3 regions of the Psychrobacillus sp. FSL K6-1464 genome follow, and region 3 is predicted to be linked to each of the others. Evidence: riboswitches for the same ligand, from Rfam matches in the RefSeq annotation. Region 3 holds a riboswitch; each other region holds the start of a gene.

Region 1 (11,055 bases), 240 kb from region 3:
AAAATAACTTCTAAACGCTTCATCTTTGTCTATTTTCCGACAAAAACTCTTACTTCCTATATTAGACCTTTTCTCACATGATTTCAATACATTGTTATTTAATTGTAAAGGTCTGAAAATACTGAGATTGAGGCTCCTATCTTTCCAAAAAGCGCCTTAGGCTAAAGCTGAAAAATCTACTACAAAAAAAGAACATTTCCTTCTACAGAAAATGTTCTTTCCTCTATTAGCAGCTTTCCGGAGTTCCTTCTTTTTTAGCTGTTCTAAATGACGTTCCACAACCACAAGAAGCAATGGCATTAGGGTTTTCTATCGTAAAACCGCCCCCCATTAATGATTCTTTATAGTCAATGGTTGTTCCAGTTAGGATAGAAGCATCTTCTGTCGACACTACTATATCTATTCCATGCTGATGAAGTTCTATATCTTCTTGCTGTTTTTCTTTTTCAAATCCCATTCCGTAAGTAAGACCGCTGCATCCACCACCATTAACTGAAACACGAAGAGCAGAGCCTTCTTCTCCATTATGTGTCATCATTTCTTTTACACGGTAAGCTGCCGCTTCAGATAAAATAACTATTTGTGACATCTGAATCACCTTCCTTTTCTTATTTATATCATATCAATGTTATTACTATGTAGACAAGGAAAACCACTTGAATATTTACTTAGCTTTCATCACACACATTAGGTATAATGGAACTATATAACGTCACGTGAAAAGAGGACTAAAGATGGAACTTACACCCTATTATCAAAAAGACATTGAATGTTTACATTGTAAACAAAAATTCAAAACAACAAAGGTCCGCTCCAAATTTATCAAAGTTGAATCACACCATACAGATTTTCAACCAATATATGAAAATAAAGAAATAAATCCTTTGCTATATAACATATTCGTATGTGAACATTGTGGATTTTCATTTACAGATGACTTCACAAAGTATTTTGCACCAGGAGTGAAAGAAATAATCCAAGAACAAATTTCCAGTAAATGGGCACCTCGAACATACGGTAATGAAAGGTCGATTGAAGAGGGAATTATGACCTATAAACTCGGAATTCTATCCGGCACTCTTAAGAAAGAAAAATTTGTAAATATGGCCGGTTTAGCGTTACGTACTGCATGGTTATACCGTTTACAAGACAAACAACAAGAGGAAATCCGGTTCTTAGAAATGGCACGTAATCGGTATGCCGAGTCCTATTCAAACGATGACTACAATGGCACACAAATGTCTGAGTCCCGTATGCTCTACTTAATAGCGGAACTATCGAGAAAAATCGGTGATATTGAATATGCTACGCGATATTTTTCTAAAGTAATTGAAAAACAAAATAGTTCTCTAGAACCGACTATTGTTGAAATGGCAAAAGATCGTTGGCAGGAAATTCGTGTGCAAAAAGAAAAAGAAGCCATAGGTTAGGCTCCTTTTTCTACTTTAAAATAAAATCTATTTTGCAGGAACTCTTTCTACAAGAGATTCTCTGCAAAGACTCCAGTGCCATACCTGTCGAGGCAGACATAGGTGCTTGCTTATAATTATTATTAGAATACTTGTTCTACTTCTACTACTCCCGGAACTTCTTCTAGAAGTGCACGTTCAATACCAGCTTTAAGTGTAATCGTTGAACTTGGGCAGCTGCCACAAGCTCCTAGAAGACGTAGTTTTACAATACCATCTTCAATGTCTACAAGCTCACAGTCTCCTCCATCTCGAAGTAAAAATGGACGCAATTTATCTAAAACCTCTTGAACTTGTTCATTCATTGTATCAGTCATTTCTATCGACTCCTTTCGCTATAATCATTATAATGTGAAGGAAGGAAAAAATCCAATAAAGAATTCCAAGGAGGTCATTATTATGACGTTTCAATCTATACATATAGAAATTTATGGGGCTGATGTTGTTTGCGCAAGTTGTGTAAACGCACCATCTTCTAAGGATACATACGAATGGTTACAAGCTGCAATCGACCGCAAATTTCCAAATCACAAAGTTATTTTCAACTATATCGATATTGAAAAGCCAATTGAGAATGAAAAACAACAGAGTATCGCCGACCGAATTGCGGAAGATGAATTCTTTTATCCACTTGTCATGATTAATGATGAGATGATTGGAGAAGGGTATATCCAATTAAAACCAATCTATGCTGCCCTTGAAAAATATGGCTACACAGATTGATCAAAAAAAAGCTTCCAAGTGCTCTCTAAGGAGCCTTCGAAGCTTTTTCTATTACCCATTATGACGTTTATACATCCACAGCAGACCAGACTTCATCAAACGTGCAATACGTCCAGTGACTGAGATATCCGCTAAATAGGCAAATCCTTGTTTTTTCCCAAGAGAGCCCATGAATCCTTTAAGCTTAATTTCTGGCATCTTTTCAGGAAGTGGTGCATCTTTCCAACGCGCTTGAAGCACTTTAACAATTTGCTCAGCTTGCTCTTCTGCTAACTGGGCACTTGGTGCTAATGGCAGTGATGCTGCGTCACCAACAACATATACATTTGGATAGCTTGGTAAGTCATGATACTGTGTTAATATAACACGACCGGTTTTATCTTTTTCACCAGGTAATGCTCTTACCGGTGCTGCGGGTTGTATACCTGCAGTCCATACAACTACATCTACAGGAATTACTTCTTCGTGATTGTATAATTTGTTTGGCTCTACTTTTGTAATATTTGAATTACTAACTACATCTACATTGTTATTATCAAACCACTTTTGTACATAATTACTTAATCGTTCTGGAAAATCTCTCAAAACACGTGGACTGCGGTCAAATAATTTAATCGATAAATCTGGGCGACTTTCACGAAGTTCACTCGCAAGTTCTATTCCACTAAGTCCCGCTCCAACAATACCTACAACAGAACCAGATGGTAGACCACCAATTTTATTGTACGTATCTCTTGAACTACCAATCGTTTGAATGCTATAAGTAAATTCATCAGCACCAGGTACATTATGGTATTTATCCTCACAACCTAGTCCAATTACTAATTCATCATAAGAAACTGCTTGTCCATCAGCTAATAACACTTGCTTGCTATCTACATCTATTTCTAAAATTTCTCCGTATGTTACCTTTAATTTTTCGTTTTCTGGGAAAGCTACTCTAATGCCACTATCTGGAGATGTTCCAGCAGCTAGTGCATAAAATTCTGTTTTTAAACTATGAAACGGTGTTCTGTCTATTAAAGTAATTTCTACATCATCAGGAATATTATTTGGCAATAAGCGAAGTAATATTCGCATATTTCCATATCCCCCACCTAACAATACTAATTTTCGCATAATATTCTCCCTTAAATTTAATGTCATCTCAAATTATAATAGATTGTGATACATTTCACAATAGAACTTCTTAATTGACGTTTTCTTTAAAAAAGAGTAGCATGACCATGTAGTGAGGTGAACAGCTGTGAATCCTATGGTTGAATTTTGTATAAGCAACCTTGCAAACGGGTCCCAAGAAGCATTTGAAATATTAGAACAAGACTCCAATTTAGACGTTTTAGAGTATGGTTGCCTGAGTTATTGCTCCCTCTGTTCTGAAACTTTATTTGCTATTGTGAATGGTGAAGTTGTAGAAGCAAATACCCCAAGCGAACTTGTCGCAAACATATATCAATTTATAGAGGACAACCCTCTATTTTAAAAGACTGTACTTTGAGCACAGTCTTTTTATTTTGTCCATTCGCTTAAAGATTCTAGAAAATAGGTAGGTTGCTCTGCCTGAAGCTTAACTTCTGCAGTAGAATTTACCCCACTGTTCACATGTACTGTGTCAATCCCCATATGAATTCCGGTCAAGATGTCTGTTTGATAATTATCGCCAATCATGACCATCTCTTCTTTACTAAATCCATATTTTTTTTGTATAAACTCTAACATAAAAGGTTGAGGTTTCCCCATATAGAGTGGTTCTACTCCAGTAGAATGTTCCACTAACTTTGTAAAGGCTCCATTTCCAGGTAAAAATCCAATTTCAGAAGGAAAAGCATGATCACTATTAGTAGAAAGAAATGTAGCGCCCGCTCTTACGGAAAGACAGGCAGTTGCCAGCTTCTCATAATTAATGTGACGATCAATTCCAAGTACGACAACATCTGCCATACCAGTTGTAATCGAAATATCTCGTGATTTAAGTGCATCTTCCAAGCCAAGTTCACCAATCATAAATACTTCTTTACCTGGCATAAAAACATTAATATAATTTGCAGCTGCAATAGACGATGAAATAATATGTTCCGTATCTACTTGAATATCCATTATGGCCAGCTTTTCCTGTAGTTGTTGTTGAGTCATAGAAGAATTATTCGTCACAAAAAATGGTTGGTTACCATTGCTTTGTAAATAATGAATGAATTTCACAGCTTCAGGAATTGGTGTTTTACCTTTATAGACAGTGCCATCTAAATCGATAAAGTATGCTTTATAATTTAACATTAGAATCCTCAGGTAAAAAGGCAGAAACTGGCCCTAATTCATTTACTAAATAAGTTTCTACAGCTTTCGGGAATGCCTTTAAGAATGGTAAATTATTCGTCAGAACTTCCTCTAATTTTTTGTGGTCCACCGCATAAAATTGGCGAACAAGCACTTTTCTAAACTCAATTACTTCTTTTAATGGTCCATCCATCTCAGCAGAAATAACTTTCTCATCCGTTAAAATATCGATAATATCATCGTATCCACCAGGATCACGCATGATAAACCCATCGATCATTGAATTGCCTACGTCGATAATAGATTCAATAATATTATGACCAATTCGCTCAAACGCTAAGTTAGATAATTCATCTACTTGCCAATCTTGTTTTGTTTCAATAAGGTTCAACAATTGGTTCATATGAGCCAATGTTAAAGCAATTTTTTTTCTATCTACAAAATACATGGAAAGGCCTCCTAATTGTTGTTCAGTTGATATATACTCCTATTCTATAGTACCATAATTCTAAGGTAGGAAGGAGTGTCACATAGTGGAGCGATTTTATTTGTACGATGATGTAGAGGATACTAAAACGAGATTTGTTGGCTTTACAGGAGAATCCCAAAGATATGATTTAGCTATTTCTCAAAGCTCTCGCTTTTTTGGAAAAGTACTTGTAATGGATATACAATATGGACGAGCTGCCATTATCGGAGCTGATGATGTGGAAGAACCAGGCTATCTCGAACATGTATTTAATAGATCAGAAGAAGAAGCAGTAGAATTACGAGATTATCTTCGAGAATTATTGAGTTAATATAATATATAAATAGCTAGTTGTGGTTTCATATCACGACTAGCTTTTTTATTACAGTAGAGTTAGAAATAATATCAGTTTACACAAATAGTTAATCCTTAAACCAGACTAGTGTAGAGAATTTTTGAGGGATAGCCCATATCTGGTTGCAAAAGAAAAAACCTAGAGCAGATCATAGTTGATCTTGCTCTAGATTTTCATTTACTTCTATTATAGCTTCGTCAGGAACAATTTTTGGAGCAACCCCTATTTTTTTTACAACAAAGTAGGCGCATCCAAAATTACAATATTCATATAAATAATCTTTCATCGTTCCTATTTTCGTATCAAATGTAGCTTTATGACTACGATCCTCAAAAAAACCTTTAAGACGCAACTGACCGTAACCCCAGTCACCCATAATATAATCGTATTTAGTTAAAATTTCACTATAACGATCTAAAAACGCTTCTTCTTTAAACGCCTCGCGATAATCCTCTATAATTTCATATGTAAAGCCTTCTGCAATTATCATTCAATCACCATCCATTAACTATTTGGAGTAGCTAGAAGTTGTTCACCTTGCAGTTGTCTTTGCTTAGCCGCAGCGTTTACCTGTTCATCTGCATGGTAGCTACTTCTAACTAGTGGACCAGCTTCACAATGGGAGAATCCTTTGCTCATCGCAATTTTTCGTAATTCTCCAAATTCTGCTGGGGAGTAATATTTTAGTACCGGTAAATGTTTTTTCGAAGGTTGCAAGTATTGACCAATCGTCATGATATCTACATTGTTCGCACGAAGGTCGTCCATTACTTCCAGAATCTCTTCATGAGTTTCCCCTAAACCTAACATTAGTGATGATTTCGTTGGAATACTCGGTTGCATTTCTTTTGCACGACGCAATAATTCGAGTGAACGATCGTATTTAGCTCTCGCTCTAACTCTTGGAGTGAGTCGACGAACCGTTTCAATATTGTGATTTAGAATATCCGGTTTTGCATCCATAATATTACGGATATTTTGTTCAATACCGCCCATATCAGAAGGTAAAACTTCTATTGATGTAAAAGGATTTTTCCGTCGAATCGCACGAATGGTTTCAGCAAAAACTTCAGATCCACCATCTTTTAAATCATCTCGAGCAACTGCTGTTACGACAGCATGTTTTAAATTCATAACTACAACCGAATCTGCAACTCTTTCTGGTTCTGCCAAATCTAACTCATTAGGTAAGCCAGTTTTTACAGCACAAAAACGGCAAGCACGTGTGCAAATAGCTCCTAAAATCATAAATGTAGCTGTTCTACGTGAACCCCAGCACTCATGTATATTTGGACATTTTGCTTCCTCACATACTGTATTTAAATTATTTTCACGCATCAGCTTTTTAAGACCCTTGTATTCATCATTCGTATTTAACTTAATTTTTAGCCATTCTGGTTTTCTTTGGTACTCTGTTTTCGTTGGTTTACACGATGTCATTTCATCCCGACCCCATTCTAAATAAACTAACTACACTGTTGTCAATGTAACATATTATTTAATTGCAAACAACCATACAAATACCAAAGACAACCAATTTTAAAACAACTAAGCTACCCTCTTACTCTTAAAATTCCAAATCGTGAAAAATAGGATAAGGATGACCACTACTGTTATAAAGCCAAACATAACAGAACCTGTAAGACCTAATACTAAATAGCCAATTGCAGCAATGACTGCACTAATAATGGCATATGGTAACTGAGTCATTACGTGATCGATTACATTAACTCCTGCACCAGTCGCTGACATAATTGTAGTGTCTGAAATAGGCGAACAATGGTCTCCAAAAACAGCTCCCGCTAAAACGGCCGCTAAAACAGGGAGTAATAACTCTGGCTCTACTACCATGATGATACTTGCACCAATTGGTAATAGTATCCCAAATGATCCCCACGAAGATCCAGTTGCGAAAGCCATAAAAGCTGTTAAAACAAACAGTAAGACTGGAATAACCCCTGCCGGAATATTATTATCTGTAACGAGATGAGCTAAATACTCACCAGTTCCTAAAGCTGTTATTAAAAATGAAAGGGACCAAGCAAATATTAAAATGCAAATAGCAGGTAACATTGAATTTATACCAGAAATAATTCCTTTCCCCAGTAAGCCCAAATTAGCATCTTTGTTTTTCTTGAATTGACGCGTATACAATAGTACAGCTAAAATACTCGATACCATCCCACCTATAAATAGAGAGAGCGGAACATCTGTATTTTCAAAAATAACAAATATGTCCATTACTTTTCCTGAAGCCTGATAGCCTGTCCAAAACATTGCAAAAAGAGTTACTACTATTAATGATACAATCGGAAGGATTAGATCCTTTACTTTACCAAAATTATTTTCCGGGAAATTACCTTGTAAATCACCTGGATTTGATTTATTTGGATCAAAAAGGACACCAGTTTCTCTTGCAAGTGTTTCATGTTTTTTCATCTCACCTAAATCATTGTCTGTCCATGCTGTAAAAAATACCATTGCAAGCGCAGCAATGACATAGAAATTCATCGGTGCCATTAACATAAACGCTTGCAGTGGAGTGTAGTCTGTTACGGCATGAGTAGCAAAGATAACACCTAGCTGACTTATTAGAAATGCACCCCAGCTAGAAACGGGAGAAACTACACAAACAGGTGCAGATGTAGAATCGATAAAATAAGCTAGCTTTGCACGAGAAACACGATGAGTGTCAGTAATTGGACGAGCAATCTGTCCTACAGCAAGTGCATTAAAATAATCGTCTACGAAAATAATAATACCTAAAAAAGCTGTAAGGAGTTTAGATCCGCGATTTGTTTTAATACGTTTAACTGCCCATGCAGCAAATGCAGTACTTCCTCCTGACAGACTAACAATCGCAGTAACCACCCCAAGCAACAATATAAACAATAATATATAAATATTATACATATTCAATCCATTATCCCAAAATGACGTGATAAAGGAATCCCAAAGAATGATCAATGAATCAATCGGCGAAAAGCTTTCTACTAACAAAGCCGCTGAAACAATCCCGACTCCTAGTGATAGTAAAACTCTTTTCGTAACAAGTACCATTACAATCGCTAGTAATGGGGGTAAAATTGAAAAAATCGTATTTTCCATCATAATTTCCTCCTAATAATGAAATGCATAAGCGCCTATGTAAGCCCCGACTAGCGTTGGAAGCCTGACTGTAAAGGCGTACTTTGCCTTAACCGTCAGACTGAAACGACTCGAGGGGCTAGGCGCTGAAGCTAGACAGTATGAAATGCGTATGCGCCTACTCCAATGTAGGCAGTCTAAATTCGCGACATCCTATCGCAACGACTGCATGATCTACATCTTATATACCCCAAGACTCGATGAGTTATGAGCTGACGACACTAATGAAGATGAATGAACAAGTGCATTATGCCTTAGAATATAAAAAAGCCAACCTAATATAAATATAGGTTGGCTTTTAGATAAAATTTCAAGCGAAAATTTTATACTTTGTAGCTCTCCATTTATACATATGTATAAATGACAGTGTTATTTTTGTTCAAAATAACCCCAACTAGATTTGACTTGACGGTCAACATCTAATTTCGGCATAACTTCCTTTCGTTTACAATCACAGTTGTCATTCTCCTGTAAACTACTCTTTTGTTATGCGGCCTCTACCTATTCTTATTCATTTCCACTAGTATAGCAGTAAAAACAATATTCTTAAGGATTTTTATTTTTCAGGTAATGGCAATGGTACTTCAATTGATGGAGCAGCGTCCCCGTCTCCTCCTGTGTAAATGTAAGGAACCTGGCCTTGCACGATTCCCATTGCCACAGGTATACTCTGTTCCACCGTACTCATCTTACTTGCCAGAGGAACTATTATTTGTACATTTACCGTAATGTGGATATTAACCTCCACATAAGCATTGTTTATTCCAAACTTAGTAATAGAAGGAACTACATTCGATTGAACATTTCCGATAACGTGAAAGCGTATAGGAATTTTAGGGCCTAAGTTACCTATGATGGGGATATTCGTCGCTTGCCCAATCGGAACGAAGAATACAACTCCCCCCTGATCCTCCATCGTTTGTTTATCGTACTCGATGTCATCTAAATACGGTAGGCTAGAAAAGTTCCCCTGCTCAGCCTGCTCCAAATGAGACTGAACTAACTGATTTGTATCAGATAGTATACGATTTATAATTTCTGTATTAAATCGAGTTGTTACCATTGTAGTACTGTCTGATGGCACCTCTTCGATTATGTCATTTACATCGAGCGTATTTGAAATTCTTGAGTTAATTGCTTTATTTATTACCATGGATGCTATTTTTGTTGTTTGTACTTCTGCATATTCCAAATAGGTAGCTGTCAATTGTTTATTAATATAATAGATGAGGCCTCCCACTGACAACATAAAACAAACTAAAAAAATGGCTAATTTCCGCTGATTAGTAAAGAAAGTCAATCGTTTTTTCTTCTTTCTATAGAACAAAAACAATCCCCCTAATTACTACTTATGTAAGAAAGAGGATTTTCATGACTCATATTCACTTTTTTCAAGCTGTCCATACCATTTCACAATATCTCGAATCATTTCTGGCATAAAATACTGTTTGGGAGCAAATTTTAAAGACGGATAAAAGTAACCAAATGTAAACATATCTAAAGTTGCCAATGTATATACTTTTTCTAGTTCAATAGGAGATTCATTTACTAGAACTATACCACTTTCTAACTCTATTAGCTGTTCATATAATATGACCCCAAGGTATTTACCTCTGAACCCTAACCCTTTTACTTCAAGCGTTGGCCATTTTTCATTTTTCCCTGTTCGGATAACTTCTAGTAGTTCTGCACCGGTTAATGTAATAACACAAGGATTTATCGGATGAGGCAAACATTGATGTAGATCTCTTGCAGTAATCGGCCCCTGTTGAAGATCCTTTAAGAATATCCCCGCTGGAAACATGGCACAATCCGCTTTTGTAAAAGCTAGAAGTGCTTTTCCGAAAAAGCGGGATAGATCCGATTCCTTAAACCAATCCTTCTTCAATAAAAAAGAATTATAAAAAGCAATATTAGACATCTCCGCTATTCCTTCATTTTCCCAAGCAGTCTGTAAATCGTTTGAATATAGTGGAACTGGTAGTGCTTCCGTAGGAAATAAAACTGCCTTCTTCGATTGGATAACTTTTGCTACATGATCAAATTCCAACGTGACAAGTCCGACATTCATACCGAATTTACCGGTAGCAGCTTGCAACGTGTTCCCAATTACTTTACCTTTTTCAAACGTGTGATGTGTATGTGAACCCAATATCACATCAATTTGTGGTATTTCCAAAGATAGTATTTCATCAAGTGATTTCCCTAAATGTGACATACAAATAAGAACATCTACTTGCGGACGAAGTGTATTACATACCTCTTTCAGTCGGGTAATCGGCTCTTGAATTTGCCATCCCAATTTTTCATAGTAAATACCATAGTCAGCAGTTGCCGCAACAATGCCAATCCGTATACCAGTTGGTGTTACATGTATTTTGTGGGGTAATACCCAAGAAGGAATATTTCCTCCTAACTCCGTGAAATTGGAGACAATCACTTCAAAATTAGCATCTATGTACAACGTTTCTAATTCTTCATGACTTAGGGTAATGCCTTCGTTATTTCCTATCGTTACATAATCATACTTGGCATCATTTAGAAGATGCACATTTCCCTTTCCAAGTGTACCCTCTGTATATATATTCGAACGATCTAGATGATCTCCAATATCTAAT
Region 2 (11,055 bases), 1.4 Mb from region 3:
AATTGGAGAAGCAGAAAATGGTGAAAAAAGCTTAGTTCCAATACTTGCTACACTTCCAGATGTAGTGCTGGTTGACTTTCTCATGCCAGATTTAGATGGCATCGAAACAATTGAAAAATTGAAAAATAGAGGATTTGAAGGTCAATTTATCATGATTTCTCAAATTGTTAATAAAGAAATGGTAGGAGAAGCTTATAAAAAAGGAATTGAATTTTTTATACATAAACCAATTAATAGGGTAGAGGTTCAAAGTATATTGCAGAAAAATGCAGAACAAAAACGATTACGGAATTCGCTTTTAACGATAAAAGAATCTTTAGCAAGCTTCAATACAATTATGCCCGCTCTAAAAAAGGTAAACGTGGGAGAATTGGTAAGTATCAAGCTTGGTGATATGGGGATAATGAGTGAGGTAGGCAGCAAGGACCTGAAAGAGATTATAGAAATGCTAGTACACGGAAACAATGAGTCGAACGTTTTTCCAGCATTAATCGATATTTATGAGTCTCTTGCGAGGAGACGGAATGCAGAAGATATAAAAAAGGAAATGAAAGCAATTGAGCAGCGGCTCCGAAGAACTATATTAGCAGCAATCCAGCATATGGCTACAATTGGTTCAATCGACTATACAAGTAGAGAATTTGAGCATTATGCACCCCGATACTTTGAATTCCAAGAAGTTCGAAGGTTGATGATTGAGGTAGGAGAGAACCGCTTTAACTCTTCCAAAATAAAGATTAATATTAAAAAGTTTCTTCAAACGTTATACGTCGAAGTATTGGAAAGTTATAAGCAAACTTAGAAGACTCTTCGTTAAGGGAATTATAATGTAGGATTTTGTAGGATTTGATAGGTTATCTTTAAAATAGTTTTAAGCTAATTTATATATGGAAAGCGCTTACAACTAGGAGGGATAGCATAATATGAAAAAGAAATTCAAGTTTACATTAGCATATCAAATATTAGTAGGTCTAATCCTAGGGATTATTGTGGGTGCAGTTTTCTTTGGAAATCCTTCAGTAGAAAAGTACTTGCAGCCAATAGGAACCATGTTTATCAATATGATTAAAATGATAGTTGTTCCTATCATTGTTTCAACTTTAATCTTAGGTGTTGCGGGAACTGGTGATATCAAACAATTAGGTAAATTGGGTGGGAAAACACTAATTTACTTTGAGCTTGTAACAACCTTCGCTATTATCATTGGATTATTTGCAGCAAACATTTTCCAACCCGGTGAAGGGATAGATATGTCAAGCCTTGCTAAAGGTGATATCGATCAATATGTTCAAACAACAGAGCAAGTCCAAAAAGAAGATCATGGGATATTAGATATAATTGTAGGAATAGTTCCTGATAATATCGTGCAAGCGATGGCGGCAGGAGAAATGCTTCCAATTATTTTCTTTTCGGTATTATTTGGGCTAGGTATTGCGGCAATCGGTGAAAAAGGAAAGCCTGTTTTAGCTTTCTTCCAGGGTACAGCAGATGCGATGTTCTGGGTCACAAATCTTATTATGAAATTTGCTCCTTTTGGCGTTTTTGCTTTAATCGGAGTAACAGTTTCTAAATTTGGTCTCGAATCCTTGTTACCGTTGGGCAAGCTAATGATTCTTGTGTACGCCACAATGATATTCTTTATAATCATTGTACTTGGAGGTATAGCAAAATTTGTTGGAATCAATATATTCCATCTACTAAAAGTACTAAAAGACGAACTTCTTTTAGCGTATTCAACGTCAAGTTCAGAAACAGTTTTACCAAAAGTAATGGAGAAGATGGAGAAATTCGGAGCACCAAAAGATATCGTATCGTTTGTAGTGCCAACAGGATATTCGTTTAACTTGGATGGTTCTACGTTGTATCAAGCAATTGCGGCAATCTTTATAGCTCAGATGTATAATATTGACTTAAGTATTTCTCAACAAATTACATTAGTACTAGTTCTAATGGTCACTTCTAAAGGTATTGCAGGAGTTCCAGGAGTTTCGTTTGTTGTGTTACTGGCAACTTTAGGAACAGTTGGTATCCCACTTGAAGGTCTAGCCTTCATCGCCGGAATTGACCGTCTTCTAGACATGGCTCGTACAGTTGTAAATGTTGTAGGAAATGCGCTAGCTACGATCGTTATGGCTAAGTGGGAAGGCCGATTCGATCAAGAAAAAGAAGAAGCGTATTATCTTTCTTTAAAGAAAACGGTGTAACATCTTTTATAGAAAAAGGTCACTATATTCTAGAGACATAACAACAAAAAAACCGGTTATCCAATTGGATGACCGGTTTTTTGTAGTCTCAGAAAAGCTCTAACGATAAATTTTAGTAATGAATGGTGTGCTTCGTTAAAGACCTGACTTGAAACTGTGCTTCAAATGTTGAGTTTTTTAAATAAACGAATTGTCTATAGATGTTGGTCTTGGAGTTTCGTCCTCGCTAATATGTTTTATGTTCGTTGTAAAGCTTAGAGCTAGGACGACAATACTTGATAAGGTTAGCAATACAATCTTCTTTTTCATTTTATAAATCCTCCCAATTATTAATAAATTTTTGTTTAAATAAAACCTGATTTGCTTTTTGATAATATATACTTGCTGCTTTAAACTTGTGATGTTTAAAAAGATAGTCTGCCAATAATATAGAATACTTTTGAACATGTCGTCCATCTTGTTCGTTTTCAAAATAACTTATAGCTTCTGTTAATACCATTTCAAGTTCTTCCGTTTGGTTAAGGTAATGACTATAAATTTCAAGGTGGTAAAAATAAGCAAAATAATTTTTTGTAGATGATTTTTCTTGAGCAATTTTTATTAATCCTTTTTGACACCATTGCAGAACCTGTTGATGGTCAGATTGCTTGGAATACTCTTTTATAATAGATAAAGTTGTTAGTAAGTATCCTTCCGCATTACAGTCTTCTTCTTTAATTTTTAAACTAAGCTTATAAAACTCTATTGCTTTTTCAGGACACCCTTGAATGGCATATAAGGACCCTAGGTTTTGGTAAATCACCTCCTCATAGTTAATCAATTTATAGTCTTTCGCAAGCTTTGCCGCTAAATAATAGTTCTTTTCCGCTTCTTGAAATTGTCTCATTTTTTTATAGGCAATTCCTATAACAATGTAATTATCAATAGCTCTTTCGAATAACAGATTATCTTTATAGTAAAGTAGTGATTTGGAAGCGTAATTAATTGCATTAAAAAATTCATTACATTTTGAGTACGTTAAACTAAGTACATTATAGAAATCAGCTAATTCCCATTCTTCAATACTCCCTTTATTTAAGTGTCCTAATGAAAGCTCTAACCGGTTTAATGCAGCTTGGTAATTCCCCTCTAAATAACTATAAATCCCCAAATTCAAATTAAGAATAAACTTTGTTTTCTCGTCTATCTCGTCTTTTATTTGTACAATTGCCTTATAGATTGACTGCAGGTTTTCCTTCTTCTCATCTAGTATTAACAGTAGACGGAAGAGGTAAAGTTGATAACTGTAATAATTATTTAGTTGTAAAAAGTGTAGTTTTTCGTCGGTGTATTTCTGTAAAGCTCCCCTTATAAAGTTTTTATCTCTCTTCAAAACTCCTATTTTGTATAATTCGGATAGGGATGTAATCACTTTATTTTCCTTTTCACTGGACACTTGATCTATTTCTATATCTAGTTTTTTGAGTAATAAATTTACTACTTCTTCACTTGGAACCGTTAAACTATTTTCTATTTTACTTAAATAGGATGTAGAGCAGATTCCTTTGGCCAATGTGGTTTGTTTCATACTTTGGTCTATTCTTTCTGATTTTATTATATGACCTATACTACTCATTTTCTTCACCCCTTATGAATTAGTAATGTACTAATTCTTGAAATAATCTAAATATCCTTTTTCAATCGTTCGACCAAAAACGACTACTAAATTGTAGAAAGACTTATTATATTGTAGAGATTTGTAGAATATTGATACAATAATTATCCGAATTGATTTAGAAGTAGTAAATTTTCATTAAAATAGGAAAATAGGTTGAGTTATATAGTAATAAGGGAAGAACTCAGGTAATGTTTCCCAACCTTTAATTATTCTAAATATAACAAAAATTTAGTATAATTAAATAAAATATTAATAAAAAGGAGGAAGAAGATCAACGTGAGATAAAATTGTTTTTGGACAAGTAAGTTTTAGCAATACAACAGTCATACTTTAATTGGTTTTACTCAACGGGAATATCAATTGTTTGGGAATGGTAAATAAAAGGGAAAGGGGGGTACACATGATTGGGGAGGAAAACATCGTACAATTAATTGGAAACTTTGGATTTCCTATTGTAGTCACTATTTATTTATTACATCGCTTTGAAAATAAAATAGACTCTCTCGAAAATACCATTCACAATATAGCAAATGTTGTAAACAATAGTATAGAAAAAAGAAAGTGAACATGTAACAAGAAGGATTGAATTCCTGTTGATAATATAGATTAAAATTATTCTTTTAAAGGTAAGCTAAGCTTATTTTCACTAACTATAATTTTCTTCTAAGAAAATGCTAGAAGTGAAAAGTAATCCATCCTGAGTAATAACTCAAAAATGGATTACTTTTTTAATGTGAATAAGGGGAACTACTGTTATGCAATATAATCCTCTTTGGGGATATCGTCGGCAGCACCTTTATTGTAATATTTTCCTTTTGTTAATACTGCTATAAAAACAGTAAGAATTGCTGCTAAAATAGCTGCAAAGAAAGCAGCGGTACTTTGTAAAAATGAACCCATATAACCTAATGCTGCAAATGTACCTATGCCACTAGCAACGATTAAAGAAACAACTCCAACAGGATTCCATTTGTAGAGAAATTCTTGTCGAGCCTCATAATAACCATTCCCAATTTTCAAAGCTTTTTTAACGACCAATGCATCGGTCACCAATATAGCTGCCCATGATAGTAAAAATACACCTTGAAATGTCATAGCTGTATCTAAATGATCTACAATACCACCGAGCATTAGAATTATTGCAGTAATTGCACTTACAACCACCCAAAATCTACGTCCAGGTGTAAATTTAAAAATGTTTTCAAAGAAGTTTGATAGCGATAGGGAACTACTATATATGTTAGTAATATTTATACGTAGTTGAGTTAGCATCGTGAATAATGCTCCACCAATACCTAGAAGCATTACAATATAAACTCCTGGATTTGGTTCACCTAAGCGAACACCAAACCAAATACCAAGACCCCCCATAATACCGAAGCAGAAAATCTGTGGAATAAAACCGATTGCCACCGAACCAATTTTAATATCTTTTGGTTTTAGAAAACGAGCATAATCAGATGCTAGTAGGGCTGTTAGACCCATTATTCCATGTTGAACACCTATGCAAAGGAGTAAGGCTTGTCCTCCAACTTGAACGCCTTCAGGTAAATAAGTCCAAAAAGGTCCTTCAAATACGGAAGGTTTATAAAATGATATAACAACTGCTGTTATTAAGAAAACTACAAATATAGGTAGAGACCACTTTTGTAACTTATCTAGTTGTTTAATTCCAAACCAGTTTAAAGGTATAACGATAAAACCGAAGAAAATGATTAATGCCCATTCTTGTAGGTTAGGGAAGAAGGTGTGAACCGCGGATACTAAAATGAGTCCTTCAAATGCACAATACATAATAAAGTTTGTCGCGTAGAGGAACGATGTTAGGGAAGCACCTATATAGCCAAAACCACCGCCTCTGGATAATAAATTGACATTCATACCAGATTTCGCGGATAAGTAAGCAATGAAGGTTCCTAATATACCGGCAACTACTATTGCATAAATCGAGGAGATAATAGCATTTAGTGCTCCAAATTGCAGAGCCATTACACTACCCATTTGAAAGTAAAAAATGGCAGTGGCTATGCCGAATGTAATATTGGTTATACTTAACCAACCCATATTTCTTTGGCTACGGGGTACCTTTTCTAATGAATAATCTGAGTCCATTTGTTCTGTTACTTTGTGATCTGTAGTTTGGACAGATCTCATAATATCATTCTCCTTTTAATAAATAATTACCAATGTAAGTAGACACATTAATAACTAAATTCTCATTGTTTTTATATTTCCCCCATTAATTATAACATATACCTAGCTAAGTATTAATACTGAGGCAGTTGACAGGAATATATGTATATTGTAAACTATGAAACATAATTGAATATAACCTCACTTAGTGTAGTGAGGTAGAGGCGCGATATTTAACAGTCCTTAGTGGAGTTTGAGAAGCTACGATGCTAGGGAGAAGGAAATGTCGCCGAAGTTTGTAATATTACTCGTTATTACTTGCTGGGTCTGTAGTTAATAATTGCAGGACTGTCCACTATAAACATCCCGGTTTATAATGGTGTGCTATCTCATTTGGGAAAAGTAGAGGACCTAGGGCAACTATACATATTGCGACCTGAGTTCATCTCAGGTCTTTTTTTGTACAAGTTGTCTTTTTTTATAGGCAAGAACATATATTGATAAAAAGGGAGAAATTAGAATGAAAAAAAGATTAGCATTTTTAACGATATTAGCATCTATTACATTGTTTTTAGCGGCATGTGGAACGTCTGATAAAGAGACTTCGGGATCTTCCTCAGCTAAAGATACGGCTGATACATTTACAGTAGGCTTAGAAGCAGGTTATGCACCTTTTAACTGGACTCAACTAGACGATTCCAATGGTGGAGTGAAGATTGATGGAAACGCAGAGTATGCTGGTGGATATGATGTGGAAATTGCTAAACGTATTGCGGATGGATTAGGAAAGGAACTAGTTATCGTTAAAACAGAGTGGGATGGGCTTGTGCCATCATTGCAATCAGACAAAATTGATGCAATTATAGCGGGAATGTCACCTACAGAAGAGCGTAAAGAAACAATCGACTTTTCGGAAAACTACTATACTTCCAACTTTGTTATGGTAGTGAAAAAAGGTGGAGCTTTTGAAGGGGCTACTTCTATTCAAGACTTTAGTGGTGCTAAAATTACAGGTCAGTTAAATACTTCTCACTATGGTGTAATTGATCAAATCAAAGATGTGCAAAAACAACCAGCATCTGATAATTTCTCTGCAATGCGTGTAGCATTAGAATCTGGAGTTATTGATGGTTATGTGTCTGAACGTCCAGAAGGAATTAGTGCTTCTTCCGCTAATGCCAACTTTGCAATGGTTGAATTTACGGATGGATTTAAAGCGGCAGAAGAGGATACAGCAGTAGCAGTAGGCTTAAAAAAAGATAGTAAATTAACAGAAGATATTAATAAAATTTTAGCGGAAATTTCTGAAGAAGAAAGACAAGAAATTATGGATGCTGCTATCAATAACCAACCAGCGGCAGAATAAGGGTGAAGTGATACCGGCTGCATCTTTTTGCAGTCGGTTTTTATATGGAATATATGCTTTCTAATTATTAACTATCTAGCTCCAGACGCCAGCAGCGTCTGCGACTTTTCTAAGAAAGGAGGGAAATGTATGAGCATTGAATATATTATTTCTATGATTACTAATAACTGGCCGATGTTCCTTCGTGGAGCAGGAATGACATTATTAATATCAATTATTGGTACAATTTTTGGTGCAGTTATTGGCTTGCTAGCAGGGGTTATTCGTACAATTCCTAAACCTGAAAGAAAAATGAAACGTATTTTGTTAAAAGTAGTAAATCTAATACTTTCTGCATATATTGAGTTTTTTAGAGGAACTCCGATGATCGTACAGGCCATGGTAATATTCTATGGATCTGCGCTTGCTTTTGGGATAGATATGGACCGTACAACAGCAGCAATATTCATCGTTTCGATCAACACGGGTGCATATATGGCAGAAATTGTACGGGGCGGTGTTATTTCCATTGATAAGGGGCAATTCGAAGCTGCACAAGCAATTGGTATGAATCATGTTCAAACAATGTGGAGTGTTGTTCTACCTCAAGTCATCCGAAATATTTTACCAGCAACAGGAAATCAATTTATCATTAATATTAAAGATACGTCTGTCTTGAATGTAATAGGTGTTACGGAACTATATTTTCAAGCGAAAACAGTTGCAGGTATAAGCTTTAAATACTTTGAACCATTCTTTATAGCATGTATTTTGTATTTCGTCATGACGTTTACAGTAACATTAATATTACGATATATAGAGAGAAGATTAGACGGCCCGGAAAACTACAGTATGATTGGTCAGCCGCCACCGCAACTTATGTTACCTAAAAATAATGCGAATATCGATTAAACGAAGGAGGAGAAATCTATGGGAAATGTCATCGAAGTTCAACATTTAAGTAAATCCTTCGGAAATCATGAGGTCTTAAGAGACATAGATTTTTCAGTGAACAAAGGAGAGGTTATTTGCATCATCGGTTCCTCTGGATCAGGAAAATCTACTTTACTTCGTTGTATAAATTTGTTGGAAAAGCCTAGTGGCGGTCAAATTATTTATCGTGGAGAGAATATTTTAGATGAAAAACATGATATCCATGCCTACCGAAAAAAGTTAGGAATGGTTTTTCAACAGTTCAACTTATTTAATAACCATAATGCGTTAAACAATTGTATGGTAGGTCAAGTAAAGGTATTAAAACGTTCTAAAGAGGATGCCGAAAAGATTGCGTTAAAATACTTAAAAGTAGTGGGAATGGATCATTATGTAAATGCCAAGCCTAAGCAACTATCAGGTGGTCAAAAGCAACGTGTCGCTATAGCAAGAGCACTTTCCATGGAACCGGATGTCATGTTATTTGATGAACCTACCTCCGCACTGGATCCAGAAATGGTTGGAGAGGTATTAAAAGTGATGAAAGAGTTAGCAAGTACGGGACTTACAATGTTAATAGTGACACATGAAATGGAGTTTGCTAAAGAAGTAGCCGATCGGGTTGTTTTTATGGATAAAGGCGTAATTGCTGAGGAGGGACCTCCAGAACAAATTTTCAACAACCCGAGGGAAGAAAGAACTAAAACATTTTTAAAACGAACATTAAGTTAATAACAGTATGGAGGAATCGAAAGGTGGACCTTTTCAATCTGATAAAAAAAGAACGAGAATACTGGCTTGTGGATCAACATAAAGTATCCGATATTCCAAATATAGATTATTTAGTTGCGTTCGATCAATTATTAACAGAGTGGAAAGAACAAAATGTAGCATATCTATCCCTTCTGATGGATGAAGAAAATGAGGATTGGCTTTTAAAGCGTCGGTTCAAAAAAGTGTCGTCTATTGTAGAGTACACAAAGACACTACAAGGACCATTTAAAAATACTAGTGATTTTCAAGTAGATGCTCTCTCTGAGAGTCAAGTTACGGATTCTGATTTTGCTAGATTGTATGATGCATGTAGGAGTGGCTCAGCGAACAAGAATAAGCTGTTTTCTATCAGTCAAATAATGGAGTCATTAGAACTTGAATTAGGTACTAATTGGCGAGATCAATGTTTTATCTTTTCTCAAAATGGCAGAAACTACGGTATTAATATTCCTCATATTGAACAAGGCACGACAGAAGAAGGTAGAATGTTTTACTTTGGGGTAGTTCCAGAGCAACGTCAAAAAGGATATGGAAAGATATTTCATGCTATTTCTTTAGAGCTTTTGAAAACATTAGGTGCCAAGATATATGTAGGGAGTACAGACACAGGAAATGCCCCTATGAGACGGATTTTTGAAACAAATGGATGTATATTACGAGATATAAAGGGGATTTACCGAATAGACATGAAAAAAGTGGATGAACTCAGAAGATGAGTCCTCCACTTTTATTTTAGTTTTTGGAAATTGCTTCTATTGAAGCGGCAACTTTAGAAATGATTAATTCATTACCTAAAAGTGGAGATTCTTTAGAAGCTTCAGGAGAGCCAGACTCGGGACGTTTATGCGATTCTTTGAAGAGATCACTGTCTTTCCATGCTTGGAAGTTTTCTTCTTTCTCCCAGTACATATTTACATTCATTTCATCATATTCAGTTGGTCCTTGAGTAATAGCGACCTCTACTTTGATGAAGCCTTCCATTTCTTGAAGGGGGCTTGGTTTTGTGAAATTTGGAGCCATTTTTTCTGCAAATCCTGGTTTGGTTTTGATGCGATTCGTTACAATAATCATTGTACATTCTCCTTTCTTATTAGATAAAGTTAGTATAGCATTCCTTTTTTCTTATTCCTACAAAGAGCATTTACCTCTATTGTTCTACTGCTTCCTCTTGATAAACTGGGACCCACCCCTCTGTTGTTACAAATATGCGTACAGCAACAACTTTACGGTCCTCTGATAATGTGAAGTAATGTGTAATATTCTCAGGCACAGATATCAAATCACCAGGTGAAAGATGAACTTCAAAGTAGCGTTCATCCTTGCCTTGTATGATGAAGACACCGTGACCACTTACAATATAACGAACTTCATCGTCGGTATGAAGGTGTTTGCGTTCGAAATTTTTTAATAGTTCGTCTAAGTTTGGGTTCGAATCTGAAAGAGAGATAATATCGGCCGCTTGATAGCCACGGCGACTAGAGATATCATCTATTTCAATTTGGAAGGCTTGGAGAATCTCTTGCTTTTCTCCGTCGCTTAAGTCAAATTTTTCACGAAGGTTTTCTGGTAGTTTGTTAATATCCCAATGCTCATAAATTACTTCTTGGTTCTCTAAAAATGCTGCTACTTCTTTTTGCTCTTTAATTGTTTCATTTGTTCCTTGAATTTTAATAATAGCCATTAACAATCTTCCTTTCTATTTTGAGTGTATTTGATGTAGTGCTAATTGATACTGAAATAAAAATTCGCAAGCTTCAAGTAATTTTTTTGCCTCAAATCCATCTTTTCCCCAAACAGTTATTCCGTGATTTCGAATGAGTATAACTCCCTTGTCTGCAGAAATATACGGTGTAAACTCTTCTGCAAGCTTTGGTATATGGGCGTAGTTAGGGATAATGGGTATCGATAGTATGGCATCCTCTTCCCACATTCCAAAAGCTTTAATAAGTTCAATACCTTGAAAATCCACTGAACCTTTGTCACCATATAATTCGGAAATAACGTTATTT
Region 3 (11,055 bases):
TGAATCATCATTCATATTTTTATTTTATTTAAATAAGGTATTAAACTATCTAAATAAAGTAAAAGCCTCTGAAGAATGTCAGAGATTTTGGAGTCATTGGAAAAGGGCGAGAACCGTATTCATACGACAACAGCTATTTAACTGTATATGCAGACCTTATACATTTCAAAATCTAGACGAATAATTCTTTGAGGTAATTGAACAATTGGTGGTGAATTCATAATGAAGAAGGACAAACCAAAGTATAAGCAAATTATTGACGCGGCAATTATTGTTATCGCTGAAAATGGATATCACCAGTCACAGGTTTCTAAAATAGCTAAACAAGCTGGAGTAGCTGATGGGACAATTTACTTGTATTTTAAAAACAAAGAAGAAATTTTAGTCTCGGTTTTTGAAGAAAAAATGGAGATATTTGCACACAATTTAAAAGAAATTATTCAACAGGAAATTAGTTCCTCCGAAAAGCTATATAAAATGATTGAAAATCATTTCGTAGTGTTATCAAGTGATCATCATTTAGCGACGGTCACCCAGTTGGAATTGAGACAAGCCAATTTAGCGTTGAGATTACGAATAAATGCAGTTTTAAGAAATTACTTAGTATTGTTAGATACCATTTTAAAAGAAGGAATAGAGCAAGGCGAATTTGATCGTACGATTGATATTCGCTTAGCAAGACAAATGGTTTTTGGTACAATTGATGAGACGACTACTACTTGGGTCATGAACGAGCATAAATACAACTTAGTTGATCTGACCGGTAAAGTACATCGTCTATTGTTAAATGGTGTGAAAGGTTAACGAAGGGGAGTGGGAAGATGGAATTTCTATCATGGACTATAGAAGACGGCGTAGCTACCGTCATTCTGAATCGTCCGCCAGCAAACGCTTTAGCAAGAGGGGTTATTTTAGAAGTAAATGAGCTGCTAGATGCAGTAGAAAATGATGATGCCGTTCGAGCAATCTTGCTCAAAGGGGAAGGCAGATTTTTCTCTGCAGGTGCTGATATTAAAGAATTCACTTCTATTACATCAGGAGCTGCATTCTCTGAGCTTGCTGCAAGTGGGCAAACAATTTTCGAAAGAGTGGAAACTTTCTCGAAACCTGTAATCGCAGCAATTCATGGTGCTGCACTTGGTGGAGGACTGGAGCTTGCGATGAGTTGTCATATTCGACTTGTAGCTGATAATGCGAAGCTCGGATTACCTGAGTTACAGTTAGGCTTAATACCAGGCTTTGCAGGAACGCAACGACTACCTCGCTATGTTGGGTTTGCGAAAGCAGCAGAAATGTTGCTAACAAGTGATCCGATTAGTGGTAAAGAGGCAGCTCAGTTAGGACTTGCTAATCATGCTTACCCAGAAGAAGAATTATTCGAGCAGGCAAGCAAGCTTGCAGTGAAAATTGCGAAGAAGAGCCCTATTGCTGTCAAAAACGCATTAGAAATGCTTCAGTTTGCTAAACCAGCATCTTATTATGAAGGTGTGAAAGCAGAAGCAAATGCTTTTGGAACTGTATTTGTTTCAGAAGATGCGAAAGAAGGTATTTCTGCATTTATTGAAAAAAGAGAACCTGTATTTAAAGGTAAATAATATTTTACATTGGGAGGATATCTAAATGAACATTTATGTATTAGTAAAGCGTACGTTTGATACTGAGGAGAAAATCGTTGTTAGCGGGGGGAAAATTCAAGAAGATGGTGCCGAGTTCATCATTAATCCATACGATGAGTATGCAATTGAAGAAGCAATTCAAGTTCGTGACGCTCAAGGTGGAGAAGTAACAGTTCTTACGATGGGTGGAGAGGATGCTGAGAAGCAACTTCGTACAGCATTAGCAATGGGCGCAGATAAAGCGGTTCTTATAAATATTGAAGATGATGTAGAAGAGTTAGATCAATTTACAGCTGCACATATTATCTCGGAATACTTAAAAGATAAAAATGCAGATTTAATATTAGCAGGTAATGTAGCGATTGATGGAGGGTCTGGACAAGTAGGACCACGTGTTGCTGAAAGTTTAGGTATTAACTATGTAACTACTATCACAAACTTAGAGATTAATGGTACTACTGTTACGATTAAACGTGATGTTGAAGGAGATACAGAAGTATTAGAAACTTCTTTACCATTATTAGTTACTGCGCAACAAGGTCTAAATGAACCTCGTTACCCATCTCTTCCAGGAATTATGAAGGCAAAGAAAAAGCCTTTAGAAGAAGTGGAATTAGATGACTTAGATATAGATGAAGATGATGTAGAAGCAAAAACAGAAACAATTGAGATTTACCTACCTCCTAAAAAGGAAGCTGGAAAAGTATTAGAAGGCGAGCTAGCTGATCAAGTAAAAGAGTTAGTTCATTTACTACACTCGGAAGCGAAAGTCGTTTAACTTATTCAGAAGAGATTATTTTGTACACAAAAGATATGCCAAGGCATATTTGAATCGAATTAATTTTAATATTAGGAGGAAAATAGCATGTCTAAAAAAGTATTAGTATTAGGAGAAGCACGTGAAGGTGCTCTTCGTAATGTATCATATGAAGCAATCGCTGCTGCTAAACAAATTTCAAGCGGCGGAGAAGTTGTTAGTGTTCTATTAGGAGATTCAGTGGGAGAACTAGCTACTGAGCTTGGTAAATATGGCGCTGATCGTGTAATTACTGTGGAGCATCCACATTTAAAACAATATACTTCAGATGGCTATGGTCAAGCATTGTTAGCGGTGATTGAGCAAGAAAATCCAGAAGCAATTGTTTTTGGTCATACAGCACTTGGGAAAGATTTATCTCCTAAAATTGCAAGCAAGCTTCAAATTGGTTTGGTATCAGATGTAACTTCTATCGAGGGTGAAGGCGATGCTGCTGTATATATCCGCCCGATCTATTCTGGTAAAGCCTTTGAAAAAGTTAAAGTGAAGGATGGTATTGAATTTATCACTATCCGTCCTAACAATATTGCTCCACTTGCAAAAGATGACAGTAAGTCAGCGGACGTTTCATCTATGTCTGTAGACATTACAAACCTACGTACGATTATTAAAGAAGTAGTTCGTAAATCTACTGAAGGTGTAGATTTATCTGAGGCAAAAGTTGTTATTGCTGGTGGTCGTGGTGTAAAGAGTGAAGAAGGTTTTGCACCTTTAAAAGAGCTTGCAGATGTATTAGGTGGAGCAGTTGGAGCTTCTCGTGGAGCTTGTGACGCGGATTATTGTGATTATTCATTACAAATCGGTCAAACTGGAAAAGTAGTTACTCCGGACCTTTATATTGCAGCAGGTATTTCTGGAGCGATACAGCATTTAGCTGGTATGTCTAACTCGAAAATTATTGTAGCGATCAACAAAGATCCAGAAGCAAACATTTTCAAAGTTGCAGACTACGGGATCGTAGGAGATTTATTCGAAGTTATTCCAATGCTTACTGAAGAGTTCAAAAAACTTAAAGTAAACGCATAATAATAGATGAGGCTGTCCAAAAGAAAAACTTTTGGGCAGCCTTTTTGTGTAAGAATGATTAAAATATTGTGCTTGTTCATGTAATTGATCAAAGTTGAAATTTTTTATAAATTGTTTATATATTTATTTTATTTTCTCTTGTATAAAAACTCTTCCACAATTCGCTGGAGCTATAGTCGTTTCAATTTTGTTCCAATGCTTTGAATGTTTATGGTATGCTAAGATTTACTTTCAAGCTAATATGTAGATGTTGGTATTTCTGTCTGTTATAATCATTACATAGTAGATAAAGGAGGAATTTTAATATGGCAATTGTTCATGGAACAGATCAAACATTTAACACAGATATAGAAGAAGGTTTAGTATTAGTAGATTTTTGGGCAACATGGTGCGGACCTTGTAAAATGATTGCTCCTGTACTAGAAGAAATGGATGCTGAAATGAGCGATAAAGTTAAAATCGTAAAAGTAGATGTGGATGAAAACCAAGCTACTGCTAGTCAATTCGGTATTATGTCAATTCCAACATTAGTATTATTTAAAGATGGAAAACCTGTTGATAAAGCAGTAGGTTTCCAACCAAAAGAAGCATTAGTACAACTTGTAGAAAAAAACGCATAATCTAAAACCGGGTGCTACATAGTACCCGGTTTTTTTAAACAGGTGATAATATGAATAATTTGATCGAACAAAAATGTTCCATCCTACCGGATGAACCAGGATGTTACTTGATGAAAGACCGACAAGGAACTATTATATACGTCGGCAAAGCTAAAATATTAAAAAATCGTGTACGCTCATATTTTAAAGGAGCACACGATGGTAAAACACTCCGATTAGTGCAAGAAATTGTTGACTTCGAATATATCGTCACATCATCTGAGTTGGAAGCTTTAATACTGGAGCTCCACCTTATTAAAAAGCATGATCCAAAATACAATATTATGTTAAAAGATGATAAAACGTATCCATACATTAAAATTACTGCTGAAAAAGATCCTCGTCTGATTATTACAAGACAGGTGAAAAAAGATAAGGGTAAATACTTTGGTCCATATCCCAACTCTCATGCGGCACATGAAACAAAAAAACTTCTAGATCGTCTATATCCACTTCGAAAATGTCAAAAAATGCCGAATAGAGTTTGTCTATACTACCATATGGGACAATGTTTAGCCCCCTGTGTGAAAAAAGTAGAAGAGAATACTTATGAGACAATTATTCAAGAAATAGCCAGCTTTTTAAATGGTGGGCATACGCAAGTGAAAAAAGAATTGGTTCAAAAGATGAATTCAGCTGCTGAGACTCTTGAATTCGAACGAGCAAAAGAGTATCGTGATCAGATTTCACATATCGAACAAGTGATGGAAAAACAAAAAATGACGATGAATGATTTCACGAGCAGAGACATATTTGGTTTCCATGTTGATAAAGGTTGGATGTGTGTTCAAGTATTTTTTATCCGACAAGGAAAGCTTATCGAAAGAGATGTGTCATTGTTTCCGATCTTCCGGGATCCAGAAGAGGAATTCATCACATTTTTAGGTCAGTTCTATGCGAAGCCAGAGCATATTAAACCAAAAGAAATTTATGTTCCATTAACTACGGATCTTGACTTAGCTTCAAATCTTCTAGAAATGAAAGTTTTCGTTCCACAACGAGGCACAAAGAAAAATCTAGTCGAGTTAGCAGAAAAAAATGCAAAAATAGCTCTTACGGAGAAATTTCATTTAATCGAAAGACAAGAAGAGCGAACTGTTGGGGCGGTTGAACAGCTTGGTGATTCCATGGGGATTGCACCTCCAATGCGAATAGAAGCTTTCGATAACTCGCATATTCATGGTACAGATGCTGTATCTGCAATGGTTGTATTTATTGATGGAAGATCAAGCAAAAAAGATTATCGTAAATACAAGACAAAAACGGCTGCCAAACATGATGATTATGGTGCTATGCGTGAAGTTGTTCGGCGAAGATATACAAGAGTCTTGAAAGAGAATTTACCACTACCCGATTTAGTAATCATTGATGGCGGAAAAGGGCAAATTGAGGCAGCGCGTGAAATTATTGAGGATGAATTAGGACTTGATATACCGATTGCAGGACTTGCAAAGGACGGCAAGCATCAGACTTCTCAACTTATTTATGGTGACCCTTTGGAGATAATTCCGATGAAGCGGACGAGCGAAGGTTTTTATTTACTTCAACGAATTCAGGATGAAGTCCATCGTTTTGCTATAACATTCCATAGACAACAGCGTGGAAAGCACACAATTGCATCTTCGCTAGATGGTATCGAAGGGATCGGTCCTCAAAGGAAAAAATTATTACTAAAACAATTTGGTTCTTTAAAGAAAATACAAGCTGCTAGCAAAGAAGAATTAATGGCTGCAGGATTACCGAGTAAGCAAGCAGATTTAGTAATTGACCATTATCAGAAAAATGTATTGTCTTCTGAATAATCATATGTTATGGTTGTAACAATTTAATATTCACTATTATAGGTGAAGATAGAGGTGCGATTAGACATCAGTACTCAGCAGGAGGAAGAAAAGTTCCTAGAATAGCTGAAGAAAGGGTTTTTCGCCGAAACATAGAATAGCTTTTCCTATTCTGTTGTTGGTTCTGCATTTAATAGATGTAGGATTGTCAGAATTTGATATTCTGGAGGGCTATCTCACATGGACAGATTTTTTGGACCGTGTATGAGACAATGCTTTTCACAATATGTGAAAAGCATTTTTTAATCCTTTCAGTTAATAAGGGAGCGGATGATCATGACTAAAATTGTAATGAAATTTGGCGGTACTTCGGTTGAATCAACTGAAAAGATTACAAATGTTGCTAATCGGGTAAAAGGTGAAAAAGAAAATGGTCATGATATTGTGGTTGTTGTATCCGCAATGGGTAAAGCGACAGATGAATTATCAAAATTGGCTTTCGAATTAGCAGATTCGCCGTCCAAACGTGAAATGGACATGCTCTTATCTTCTGGGGAGCAAGTTACAATGGCATTACTTTCTCTCAAGTTAAACGCAATTGGTATAGAAGCCATTTCTCTCACAGGTGCCCAGGCAGGTCTGATAACAGATAGTGTACATAGAAATGCAAAAGTAATGAGAATGGATCCTTCAAAAATTGATGGATTACTTGCAGCAAATAAAGTAGTTATTGTAGCTGGTTTTCAAGGAATATCTGAAGCAGGAGAGATTACTACACTTGGCAGAGGAGGATCTGATACAACTGCTGTAGCTATTGCTGCTTCTATTGAAGCGGAAATTTGCGATATTTATACAGATGTAGACGGTATTTACACGTCTGATCCTCGCTATATTGAAAGTGCGCGTAAACTGGAACAGCTTGAATATGACGAAATGTTAGAACTCGCTAATTTAGGTGCGGGAGTATTACATCCACGTGCAGTTGAATTTGCTAAAAATTATAAGGTTCCATTAAGAGTGCGCCCGAGCTTTAAAGATGGAGAAGGAACGATTTTGAAGGAGGAAGTAGATGTGGAAAATAATTTAGTGGTTCGTGGAGTGGCATTTGAATCAGATATCGTCCGATTGACTATAGAATATGAAGTACCTTTTAATGGTTCCCTCGCTTCTATTTTTACGACTTTAGCAGCAAATCATATAAACGTAGATATTATTGTACAGTCAATCGTAGAAGGAGTGAAACCTGCAGTATCCTTTTCTATTAAAAAGGAATCCTTGTCTGAAGCGATAACAGTTTTAGAGACACACAAACAAGCACTAGGCTTTACTTTCGCAGATTTTGAAGTTGGTCTTTCAAAGGTTTCTATTGTCGGTTCGGGAATGGTATCGAATCCCGGGGTAGCAGCTCAAATGTTTGATCGATTAAGAAAAGAAAATATTCCTGTGAAAATGGTAAGTACTTCAGAGATAAAAGTGTCAGTCGTTGTACCCCAACAAAATATGATCGAAGCAGCAAATGCCTTACATGATGAATTTGAACTTGCACTAACTCATCAATCCGTATAATATTTTTATGTTAAAATTCATTTTCTATTAACTATTTGAATCTGTTAAAAAGGTTTTCACAATAGTTTCACTATTAAAGAGGGGTAACAGGAAAAGTCGTATGCGACTATCCCGTTACCCTTTTGTTTTAGAATCCCATTTTATTTGCAAAGAGACAAGGCCATTCTTTTTTACTTCTTCGTCATAACATTCGGTTAAAAAACCAGTAATCTTTTGTTGTTGTTCAGCTAAAAAGCCTGCTTCTAATCGATGACTTCTACTTTGACCACTCTGAGGTAGATTATATGTACTTAGCGTATAGAAAGCGGAGTCTTTTGTAGTTTTTTCTAAATGTAAAGTGCCCCAGCCAGCTTCGTTGAAAAAAGTGATAGCTTCGTCCAATGAATATAGGGGAAATTTGCGGGCTAAATCTTTCCCTGCCCAATATAATATATCTTTTTCATGTTTTCCGAGAATAGAAGTAAGCACATGGTCTCTTAGTAACTCATATCCAAAGGAAGTTACATGTGAATGTTCCTTTTCATTCAAGTAGCAACCCTTCTTTCCAAAAATCAATATTGCCTATTTATTTTATCATAAAAAAATTACAAATGGGGACTTGATTAGATTGTGATTAATTTAACAATTTATTATCCGAAAAAGGTAAAGGAATCCATTTTAAAATACGGAAAGATACCTTGACGCTCCAAAATGATGAGAGTACAATGGATATGTCATAAATACGTAACTTGATGATGTGAAATTTTTGAGAACTTTTGCTTTTTTGAGATAGTTTTCATTCTTTTCAGTCAGAAATTTGAGGGGGTAATTGTTTTGTCGAACGATCGCGAATTTTATTGGCGTCGACTGCATTCCTTACTTGGTATTATACCGGTAGGTCTGTTTTTAGCGCAGCATTTAGTAGTAAATCACTTTGCTACAAGAGGAGCAGAAGCATTTAATAGTGCATCTCACTTCATGGAGAGTCTACCATTTCGATTAATGTTAGAAATCTTCGTAATTTATATTCCATTAATGTTCCATGCATTTTACGGAATTTACATTGCATTTACTGCAAAAAATAATCCGAAGCAATTTGGAACGTTGAGAAACTATTTATTTATATTACAAAGATTTACTGGCATTTTCTTAGTTGTATTTATCGCTTGGCATGTTTTTGAAACACGTTTCCAAGCTGCTATTGGAGCAAAAGAAGTTAATTTTAACATGATGGCAGAGATTTTATCTAACCCATGGATGTTAGGTTTCTATATTGTAGGTGTTGTTTCAGCCACTTTCCATTTAGCTAATGGTATTTGGTCATTCTTAGTTAGCTGGGGTATTACACAATCTGCAAGATCACAACAAATTGTTACTTATGTAACATTAATTATCTTCTTAGCGTTATCTGTAGTTGGCGTACAAGCTCTTCTAGCATTCGTTTAAGAAACTTTAAAGTCGTTCAACTACTATTAAATTGAGGAGTGAGAATAGCATGGCAAAAAGTAAACTGATTGTTGTCGGCGGTGGATTAGCTGGCTTAATGGCAACAATGAAAGCTGCCGAAGATGGCACGCACGTAGACCTATTTTCTATCGTTCCAGTAAAACGTTCACACTCTGTTTGTGCACAAGGTGGTATTAACGGAGCTGTAAATACTAAAGGTGAAGGTGATTCTCCTGCAGTACATTTAGATGACACTATATATGGTGGAGATTTCTTAGCAAATCAAAAACCAGTTAAAGCGATGACAGATGCAGCACCTGGAATTATTAGTTTGTTTGATAGAATGGGTGTTATGTTTAACCGTACACCTGAAGGATTATTAGATTTCCGCCGTTTTGGTGGGACAATGATGCACCGTACAGCATTTGCTGGTGCAACAACTGGTCAACAACTTCTTTATGCGCTGGACGAACAAGTTCGTCGTTTTGAAGTGGATGGTTTAGTAACTAAATTCGAAGGATGGGAATTCCTTGGAATAATTAAAGACAGCGAAGGCGTATGTCGTGGTATTAAAGCGCAAAACCTTCTAACTATGGAAATTCGAGCATTCCGTGGTGATGCTGTAATTATGGCCACTGGTGGCCCTGGGATTATTTTCGGGAAAACTACTAACTCTATTATCAACACTGGTTCTGCTGCATCAATCGTATATCAACAAGGAGCATATTATGCGAACGGAGAATTTATTCAAATTCATCCAACTGCCATTCCTGGTGACGATAAATTACGATTAATGTCTGAATCTGCTCGTGGTGAAGGTGGTCGTATTTGGACTTATAAAGACGGCAAACCTTGGTACTTCTTAGAAGAAAAATACCCTGCATACGGTAACTTGGTTCCTCGTGATATTGCAACACGCGAAATCTTTGATGTATGCGTTAACCAAAAACTTGGTATCAACGGAGAAAACATGGTTTATCTAGATCTTTCACATAAAGATCCACATGAACTAGATGTTAAACTTGGTGGTATCATTGAAATTTACGAGAAATTCACAGGTGATGACCCTCGTAAAGTACCTATGAAAATCTTCCCAGCAGTTCATTATTCTATGGGTGGACTGTGGGTAGATGATAATCAAATGACTAATATTCCTGGATTATTTGCTGCAGGTGAATGTGATTTTTCACAGCATGGAGCTAATCGTTTAGGAGCTAACTCTTTACTTTCTGCAGTATTCGGCGGAAGTGTTGCAGGACCGAATGCAGTTAAATATATGAGTCATTTAAAAACTCATGCTATTGACATGGATGATTCTATCTTTGAAGCTGAACTTAAATTAGAACAAGAGAAGTGGGACAAGGTTATGTCTATGAAAGGTACGGAAAATGCGTACTTACTTCATAAAGAGCTTGGTGAGTGGATGACAGATAACGTAACGGTTGTTCGTTATAACGACAAACTTGAAGCAACAGACAAGAAAATCCAAGAACTTCTTGAACGTTTTGAAAATATTAATATGGATGATACACAACAATGGTCTAACCAAGGCGCATCATTTACACGTCAGTTAAAAAATATGTTATATTTAGCACGCGTTATTACATTAGGTGCGCTTAATCGTAATGAAAGCCGTGGAGCACATTACAAACCTGATTTTCCGGAACGTAATGATGAAGAGTTCTTGAAAACAACAATGGCTAAATTTGATCCAGCTACAGGAGCTCCAGTATTCCATTATGAAGAAGTAGATGTATCACTGATTACACCTCGTAAACGCGATTATTCTGCGAAAGGGGATAATTAATAATGGTTACAGCAACGGAAACAAAAAAAGTAAAATTTGAAATTTTACGTCAAGATACACCTGAATCTACACCTTACTTTGAAAAATTTGAAGTAAATTACCGTCCAAATATGAATGTTATTTCTGCATTAATGGAAATACGTCAAAATCCGGTAAATGTAGATGGGAAAGCTACTAGTCCTGTAACTTGGGATATGAACTGTTTAGAAGAAGTATGTGGAGCATGTTCAATGGTTATAAACGGTCGTCCACGTCAATCTTGTTCGGCTTTAATCGATCAACTGACACAACCGATTCAATTGGCACCAATGAAAACATTCCCAGTAATACGTGATTTACAAGTAGACCGTTCGCGCAT

The links. Region 3 has a riboswitch for lysine ahead of MKX39_RS11935 (aspartate kinase). Riboswitches for the same ligand answer to the same signal wherever they lie in the genome.
Region 1: it holds a riboswitch for lysine, as region 3 does, so the genes downstream of both, MKX39_RS13225 (Na+/H+ antiporter NhaC family protein) here and MKX39_RS11935 (aspartate kinase) in region 3, are expected to answer to the same signal.
Region 2: it holds a riboswitch for lysine, as region 3 does, so the genes downstream of both, MKX39_RS19235 (transporter substrate-binding domain-containing protein) here and MKX39_RS11935 (aspartate kinase) in region 3, are expected to answer to the same signal.

What each region holds. Positions count from the first base shown of each region.
Region 1 is NZ_JBBOOP010000001.1:2,597,961-2,609,015, forward strand. It holds gene MKX39_RS13170 (HesB/IscA family protein) at 227-589, opposite strand; gene MKX39_RS13175 (DUF2225 domain-containing protein) at 735-1,430, shown strand; gene MKX39_RS13180 (NifU family protein) at 1,553-1,786, opposite strand; gene MKX39_RS13185 (YuzD family protein) at 1,869-2,192, shown strand; gene MKX39_RS13190 (NAD(P)/FAD-dependent oxidoreductase) at 2,244-3,311, opposite strand; gene MKX39_RS13195 (YuzB family protein) at 3,439-3,675, shown strand; gene MKX39_RS13200 (TIGR01457 family HAD-type hydrolase) at 3,702-4,466, opposite strand; gene MKX39_RS13205 (DUF86 domain-containing protein) at 4,453-4,914, opposite strand; gene MKX39_RS13210 (DUF3055 domain-containing protein) at 5,000-5,266, shown strand; gene MKX39_RS13215 (YutD family protein) at 5,439-5,780, opposite strand; gene lipA (lipoyl synthase) at 5,795-6,730, opposite strand; gene MKX39_RS13225 (Na+/H+ antiporter NhaC family protein) at 6,839-8,398, opposite strand; lysine riboswitch at 8,763-8,945, opposite strand; gene yunB (sporulation protein YunB) at 8,994-9,764, opposite strand; gene MKX39_RS13235 (bifunctional metallophosphatase/5'-nucleotidase) at 9,807-11,055, opposite strand, start outside.
Region 2 is NZ_JBBOOP010000001.1:3,720,163-3,731,217, reverse strand. It holds gene MKX39_RS19265 (response regulator) at 1-802, shown strand, start outside; gene gltP (glutamate/aspartate:proton symporter GltP) at 924-2,204, shown strand; gene MKX39_RS19255 (hypothetical protein) at 2,382-2,513, opposite strand; gene MKX39_RS19250 (helix-turn-helix domain-containing protein) at 2,515-3,819, opposite strand; gene MKX39_RS19245 (YvrJ family protein) at 4,262-4,426, shown strand; gene MKX39_RS19240 (purine-cytosine permease family protein) at 4,615-6,015, opposite strand; lysine riboswitch at 6,206-6,389, shown strand; gene MKX39_RS19235 (transporter substrate-binding domain-containing protein) at 6,515-7,360, shown strand; gene MKX39_RS19230 (amino acid ABC transporter permease) at 7,490-8,251, shown strand; gene MKX39_RS19225 (amino acid ABC transporter ATP-binding protein) at 8,270-9,004, shown strand; gene MKX39_RS19220 (hypothetical protein) at 9,028-9,762, shown strand; gene MKX39_RS19215 (heme oxygenase) at 9,779-10,117, opposite strand; gene MKX39_RS19210 (1,2-dihydroxy-3-keto-5-methylthiopentene dioxygenase) at 10,194-10,727, opposite strand; gene MKX39_RS19205 (methylthioribulose 1-phosphate dehydratase) at 10,743-11,055, opposite strand, start outside.
Region 3 is NZ_JBBOOP010000001.1:2,354,393-2,365,447, reverse strand. It holds gene MKX39_RS11965 (TetR/AcrR family transcriptional regulator) at 223-804, shown strand; gene MKX39_RS11960 (enoyl-CoA hydratase) at 822-1,595, shown strand; gene MKX39_RS11955 (electron transfer flavoprotein subunit beta/FixA family protein) at 1,621-2,394, shown strand; gene MKX39_RS11950 (electron transfer flavoprotein subunit alpha/FixB family protein) at 2,482-3,459, shown strand; gene trxA (thioredoxin) at 3,765-4,079, shown strand; gene uvrC (excinuclease ABC subunit UvrC) at 4,130-5,920, shown strand; lysine riboswitch at 5,962-6,141, shown strand; gene MKX39_RS11935 (aspartate kinase) at 6,236-7,465, shown strand; gene MKX39_RS11930 (YslB family protein) at 7,580-7,993, opposite strand; gene MKX39_RS11925 (succinate dehydrogenase cytochrome b558 subunit) at 8,279-8,890, shown strand; gene sdhA (succinate dehydrogenase flavoprotein subunit) at 8,940-10,697, shown strand; gene sdhB (succinate dehydrogenase iron-sulfur subunit) at 10,700-11,055, shown strand, end outside.